DNA from 3 places in the Pseudoalteromonas sp. MB41 genome. Region 1 is predicted to be linked to each of the others. Evidence: predicted binding sites of a transcription regulator. Region 1 holds the regulator's gene; each other region holds the start of a gene.
What was found. The regulator LexA, encoded in region 1, represses DNA repair genes until DNA is damaged. The targets are predictions, from matches to a motif close to TACTGTATNNNNATACAGTA.
Positions count from the first base shown of each region.

Region 1 (2,275 bases):
ACTAAGCCCCCTAATAACCAAAAAAAGAGTTGTATGGCGAGTAAGTAACCCAGCCACTTATGCCCTTTACGGGCATATTTAAATACGCGCTTATTCATTGATTACCTCTTATTATTTTTTTATTGGGCAGCGGTATAGACAGAGCGACTCAACGCTCTTGCAGCATTTACTGTATTCTAAATTTGGTTTATGTACAAAACTGAGTTAAAGTTTCAGAGATATCAATAGAGGGTAAAAACGAGAGTATGTCGGAAATTCAATTTTTAAATGTAGATCTGGAACTTGAATCAAAACACGATATTAGTGCGCTGGTAGCTGATTTAAAGAAAAACGCCATGGTTTTACATTACGACCAAGATGAATACCGTCAATTAGCACGTATTGAAGCCGCGGCTGATATCGGCACACCAGATAAAGCTATCAACCAATTATGTGAACTTATAGAGTCGTGCTCACGCAATGCATTAAAGCAATGGTTGTCTTGCTCAAAGCGTACTTTCGATATTGGGTTTGAGTCGGGTGACTCACCTAAATGTTTTAATCAAGCCCTGCACGCAGACACCTTATTACGTATTTCAGCGATTGGCGCAGGGCTCGAAATTACTATTTATCCTGTTGAGCGTTAATCACTAACGCTTGACTACCGCTGCGGTCATTCGTGATACGCAGCATAGTTCACCTGCCGCATTCGTTATTTTAATTTCCCATACAGATGTTCGCTTACCTAAGTGCAGTGGCTTTGCCGTGGCTGTTAAGAGGCCTTTTCGAGAGGCTTTAATGTGATTGGCATTTATTTCTTGGCCAACAGCATAATATGCGGTGAAGTCGACCACAAAATTGGCTGCATAACTTGCTACAGTCTCTGCTAAAACAACATTAGCACCACCATGGACCATCCCCATAGGGTTATGATGCTCTGGAATAGCGGGCATAGTGGCCACTAAATAATCGTCGCCGATTTCGGTTATTTCAATGCCCATTGTTTTCATTAATGTGCCTTGCCCAGTAATACCCTGTTCGAGTTCTTTACATAATTCGAGGGTGAATGGTTGATACCAAATGCTCATTGTGTTTCCTTCGCAAACTAACTTCTTAAGTGAAATATCGGTATACAATATGGTATCTATCCCCACCGTTCAATGCTTGTTTTTTATCATGAGAGGAAGGGGAATTTAAATTTGCGATTTTCAGATAACTGTATATACTCACAGTTAAATGTACTGTATGGAAAACCAGTTGTATGCGCCCATTAACAAAACGCCAATCGCAAATTTTAGAACTTATTAAAGTATTTATTAAAGACACTGGTATGCCACCTACGCGTGCTGAAATAGCGCAAACATTGGGATTTAAAAGTGCCAATGCCGCTGAAGAGCATCTAAAAGCACTGGCAAAAAAAGGCATGATTAAAATGAAGCCTGGAGCAAGCCGAGGCATTCAATTAGTCGAAGAAGACGAGCCAGAACAGCTTGGCTTACCACTGATTGGGCGTGTTGCCGCGGGTGAACCTATTTTGGCGCAAGAGCATGTAGAAAGCCATTGTCAGGTTGACCCTGCATTGTTTAAACCCGCTGCAGACTTCTTATTGCGAGTTAACGGCATGAGTATGAAAGACATTGGCATCATGGATGGTGACTTACTGGCAGTACACAAAACGCAAGTTGCAGAAAATGGCCAAGTTGTTGTGGCACGTGTCGATGACGATGTGACTGTAAAGCGCTTAGAAAAAGCAGGACGTAAAGTATTTTTGCATGCTGAAAATGAAGAATTTGCCCCGATTGAAGTGGACTTAGAGCATGAGTCATTTAATATTGAAGGCTTAGCGGTTGGGGTTATTCGCAACGCTGATTGGATGTAGCTTTTTATATTACGCGTTAATCGTTACAAGCAGAGTAATTACTTTATCTGCTTTGCTAAACTTTTTTGAAACAACGCACCAAATTGATTCAATTTGGTGCGTTGTTTGTTTTTGACCGTTTACCTAAGATTTGTTCACCCTTACTTTCTACATAAAGCCTTATACGGCGCAGTTTTCCTTTCTTTTTAAGTTTTTATACTTGCCTTAAGTATTAATTAACGCGCTGATTATAGTTGTTATTTTTGCACCAAAATAAACATTTATTACCACAAAAACTTGCTTATTGCTCATTTTTTAACTAATTGGTTAAGTACATTGTATTAACACCTATTTACGAAAAAGACACACAACAAATGTGTAAGGGGGTTAAACAATGAGTGTGTCGTTCACTGCGTCGTGATGATACACAGACCCAAG
Region 1 is NZ_JAJJZF010000014.1:76,399-78,673, reverse strand. It holds gene LPA49_RS14075 (hypothetical protein) at 1-98, opposite strand, end outside; gene LPA49_RS14070 (hypothetical protein) at 246-626, shown strand; gene LPA49_RS14065 (PaaI family thioesterase) at 630-1,067, opposite strand; gene lexA (transcriptional repressor LexA) at 1,241-1,858, shown strand.

Region 2 (2,275 bases), on a different contig from region 1:
CATTTGCATTTAGCTGTGCGTTTGAGCCAAATTTCCCTAGTTTCATGCCCCTACATGAATGGATCCCGCACTTTTTCGCAGCAACAGGAGACTGTGGCAATATTGATTGGCAATTTGCGTCAATGAGTATGCCCGCATGGATGGAAGTCATCTTTGCCGCATATTCAATTGTTTTTGTCGGGGTTTTAGCAAGCCGCTTACTAGTCAAAAAGTCACTGTAATGATTTACTTTTTTAGCAGTCAAATTCCTGAATTAAAGACCTTTAAAGTAAGGCAGCGTCAGCAGATAATAGCAATTGCACTGAGCCACTTAAGCCCAATGCATAAAATCGTTTTATCTGTGTGCAAACTGGCATTTTTAGCGCCCTTGTTTCTAGGCCTTGCCTACTTTGAAGGTTGGATGCTTTTACCTTGGTTATTATTAGCGGGATTAAGCTACCCATTAATCACAACGCCGGTTGAAAATATGTTCGCTCAACCTCACCTGCGAAAAGCGATACAAGAGTTTAAACAGGGCGAATAGACGCCCTGTTTAAATTACTATTTAGTTAAAGCGAAATTTTTCCTTCTATTTTAGCGAACAATTTATCACCAATCCCCTTAACCTCTTTCAGTTGCTTAACTGATTTAAATGGGCCTTGATTCTTACGATGCTCAACAATGGCTTGAGCCTTCGATTTACCAATGCCAGGTAACTGAGAAAGTTGCTCTACAGTGGCTTTATTGATACTCACTTTTTGAATTTTTGTTTGCACTGACTCAGCTGGTTTTTCAGCGAGTGCCTGAGTCGCCGGCAGTAATGCAAGACTTGCTGCAAATAGTAAACTTGATAAAAACTTCATTGTTTCCTCCATGATGTCCTTACGTGGACTGTTAAATAGTCTCGTCACCGAACACTAATTCCATTACATTCGTCACTAATTTGGTGACAAACTAAATAAAGTCAATTTATGCCTTTTTGTCAAATTAATGTCATAAAAAATACACACACGCAGCTTGCAAATTCGGCCCCAAACGATTACTGTATATAAAAACAGTAATCAAAGTAGCGATTACACGCTGCAAATGCCACGCTTGAATGCAGGAGAAATCATGGCTGTTGTTGTTAAATATGTTGTAGAAAGAAACGGAGTCGAGCGCATGACGTTTACTACCAAAAAAGAAGCTGATGCGTACGATAAAATGCTCGACATCGCTGAGTCGTTAGAGCTCATGCTTGAGAAGGTAGATGTACCATTAAGTGAGCAACAAATTGAATCTCTAGCCCTTGAAATAGCAAAAGAAAAAGACCAATTTATGGCTGTACTAAAAGGCGCTAAAGAACTGCCTAGCAAACCGAAAAAAGCCAAATCAGCAGACACAGATAAAGTCGCTGATATAAAAGAAAAAGCAGCCAGTTAATATCCCTTACTTTAGCAGCGGATATTATTCATCAAAGTAACCGGTCACTCTTAAAGTAGAGTTAAAAAAATTAACACAAAAAAGGGCAACTTATGTTGCCCTTTTTAATTACATTCTAAAGAATGACACTTAGCGTCCTAAAGTGACGATTCAACTTCATCAAATAATTGTGTAATTTCTTGTTTTGGCTCTGATGTGTTCAAGCTAACGACCACAATGGCAATACTTGATAAGATAAAGCCCGGTACAATTTCATAAATAATGGCACTTAACTTTTCACCATCAATCGTAATCGGTGCATAAATCCAAAACAGCACTGTCGCAGCGCCCACAACCATTCCCGCTATTGCCCCTTGTAGGTTCATTCGTCTCCAATAAAGGCTAAGCAACACTAACGGTCCAAATGCCGCACCAAACCCTGCCCATGCATTGCTCACTAAATCTAATATAGAGTTATCACGGTCATAAGCTAAGTAGATAGCAAAAACGGCAACCAACATCACACTAACACGACCAATTAATACCAACTCTTTTTGAGACGCGTCGCGATTCAGGTAAATTTTATAAAAATCCTCAGTCAAAGAGCTCGAACACACTAATAACTGCGAAGAAATAGTACTCATAATCGCTGCTAAAATTGCGGCTAGGAGAAAACCTGCGATCAGTGGGTGGAAAATGAGTTCAGATAAAACTAAGAAAATTGTTTCTTTATCGTCGATTGGCATTTGGTTTTCAAGCATATAAGCCGCACCGAATAAACCAGTAAATACAGCACCAATTGCAGACAATGTCATCCAAGACATACCAATACGACGCATGGTAGGCATATCTTTAACAGAGCGCACTGACATAAAGCGGACAATAATATGTGGCT
Region 2 is NZ_JAJJZF010000016.1:23,716-25,990, forward strand. It holds gene dsbB (disulfide bond formation protein DsbB) at 1-221, shown strand, start outside; gene LPA49_RS14865 (DUF6170 family protein) at 221-523, shown strand; gene LPA49_RS14870 (helix-hairpin-helix domain-containing protein) at 549-842, opposite strand; gene LPA49_RS14875 (YebG family protein) at 1,093-1,401, shown strand; gene putP (sodium/proline symporter PutP) at 1,539-2,275, opposite strand, start outside.
Region 2: the regulator LexA is predicted to act here: its motif matches at 1,020-1,039, upstream of LPA49_RS14875 (YebG family protein).

Region 3 (2,275 bases), on a different contig from region 1:
GTTACAGCGCAATGCAGCAGCACTTAGTTAATCATGGCTATGCTATATTTGCTGTAAACAATCGCGGTAGCTCTGGCTATGGTAAAACTTTTTTCCATTTAGATGATAAAAAGCATGGTACAGACGATTTGCAAGATATTGTCTACGGGAAAAAGCACTTACAGAGCTTAGACTGGGTTGATGCTGATAAAATTGGCATTATGGGTGGCAGTTACGGTGGCTTTATGACGGCAGCGGCGCTGGCTTTCGAACCTGAAGAATTTAAAGTAGGTATTAATATTTTTGGCGTAACTAACTGGGTAAGAACATTAAACTCTATACCACCTTGGTGGGAAAGCTTTAAAAAAGCGCTGTACGATGAAATGGGTGACCCTGCAACTGATGGCGAACGCCATCGAGCGATATCTCCCCTCTTCCATGCTAAAAACATTACGAAACCACTGATGGTTATTCAAGGTGCAAACGACCCTCGTGTATTGCAAGTTGAGAGTGATGAGCTTGTTGCCGCAGTAAAAGCGAATGGTGTCCCCGTAGAATACGTGTTGTTCGATGACGAAGGTCATGGTTTTACTAAAAAAGAAAACCGTATCAAAGCATCAAACGCGTACCTTGAGTTTTTAAATACGTACTTGAAAAACTAAATTTTAGAAGCCGGTGTACACCGGCTTCTTTATCAAAACACCTGTATAAACCTCAAATATCCTGCATACAAACTACTGTATAAACTTCGATATAAAACACTGTATATATTATTTCATCCATTTTTAACAAAATATCACACTGTAAAGAAACAAAATAACCAATTGTTTTTAAAGATTTAATTTTTTAAAATTATTAAAAACTGAATAATTGGTTAAAAAATAGCAAAAAAACACTTGCGCAAAAACACTGTATAAACTACTGTATACACATACTGTATAAACAACCAGTGAGTGAAAGTTATGTTACAGCCAATTACCTTAAGAACCGTTAAAAGCTATCAACAAGATAACGACAAAGCGTCGGTTAATTTAATTCAAATTGAAGACGAAATTTCAGCAACATTTGAGCTATTAAAGGTATTACATCACTATAACAGCCAAAGTGCGTGGACATTGTTAATTGCACCTGATCATGTGCCAAGTAAAGCATTACTCGATTCATGTTCAATCGACACCAGTAAACTGTTAGTGATCAGACAAAAGCACCTTGTGAATCTTGAATATGTGTTAAGTTCGGCGCTGCACAACGGTAACTTTGCCGCAGTGATCACCTGGACAGATATTGTCAGCAACAATCAACTAGATTCTATGACTCTTAATTTAGAACATGCATCTGCAAAGTTTTACTGCTTCACCAAAAGCAACCCATTAAACAATTTAGTACCGCAGCCACAATAGGCTTGCTAAAATAGCAATTTATTGTTTTAGGTAAGTTGTTATGACATCACTCACACACTCCCTTTGTCCTTGTGGCAGCAAACAAGATTTCTCGCTTTGCTGCCAACCTTTGCACGCAGGCGATAGCCAAGCGCAAACGCCGGAACAACTTATGCGTTCTCGCTTTAGTGCTTATGCCTTAAAAGATGCAAAATATGTCTTTACAACATACGCACAAAGCCAACAAACCGCTAACCCTGTTAGCGAAATCAAAGATTTTGCTAATAGCTGTCGTTTTACCAAGCTAAGCGTTTTAGATACTGAATATAACGAGCAAGAAGGTTTTGTAGAATTTAAAGCAAATTACTTTTACCAAAACTTGTATTGTGAGTTACACGAGAAATCGCGTTTTATTAAAGAAGATGGACTATGGCGTTACCTTGATGGTGAAATAACGCCCGTTGCTGATATTAAAATTGGCCGTAATGATGAATGCCCTTGCGGTAGCGGCAAAAAATATAAAAAGTGTCACGCAATTTAAATCACGGCTATTCACTTTTTATATAGCCAATCTAAACCTTGACTAGCCATTGTAGGGAAAGCCGTTGCGTGGTGGGCATGTGATATAAATCAACACACAATAATGTCATTGTATTTCAGACAATAAAAATGGGCCTCAAGGCCCATTCTTAAATTCTATGAATTATAACGACTATTCTTCGTCAAATTCTTGTAACTGGCGTTGTGCTGGACGCGCTAGAATCTCGACATAAAACGATGTAAGCCCTTTTGCTTCAATATCGCTAATGCATTTATTAATTTCCGCCACATGAACGACTTTCGCGTCGTCAGCTGACTCTCCAAATTTACAATCAAATGCCCAGTAATCGGCATCTTCTGGGAGAGTTTTATTACGC
Region 3 is NZ_JAJJZF010000008.1:120,777-123,051, reverse strand. It holds gene LPA49_RS10440 (S9 family peptidase) at 1-641, shown strand, start outside; gene LPA49_RS10435 (SulA-like leucine-rich domain-containing protein) at 942-1,379, shown strand; gene LPA49_RS10430 (YchJ family protein) at 1,420-1,899, shown strand; gene LPA49_RS10425 (DUF6172 family protein) at 2,071-2,275, opposite strand, start outside.
Region 3: the regulator LexA is predicted to act here: its motif matches at 899-918, upstream of LPA49_RS10435 (SulA-like leucine-rich domain-containing protein).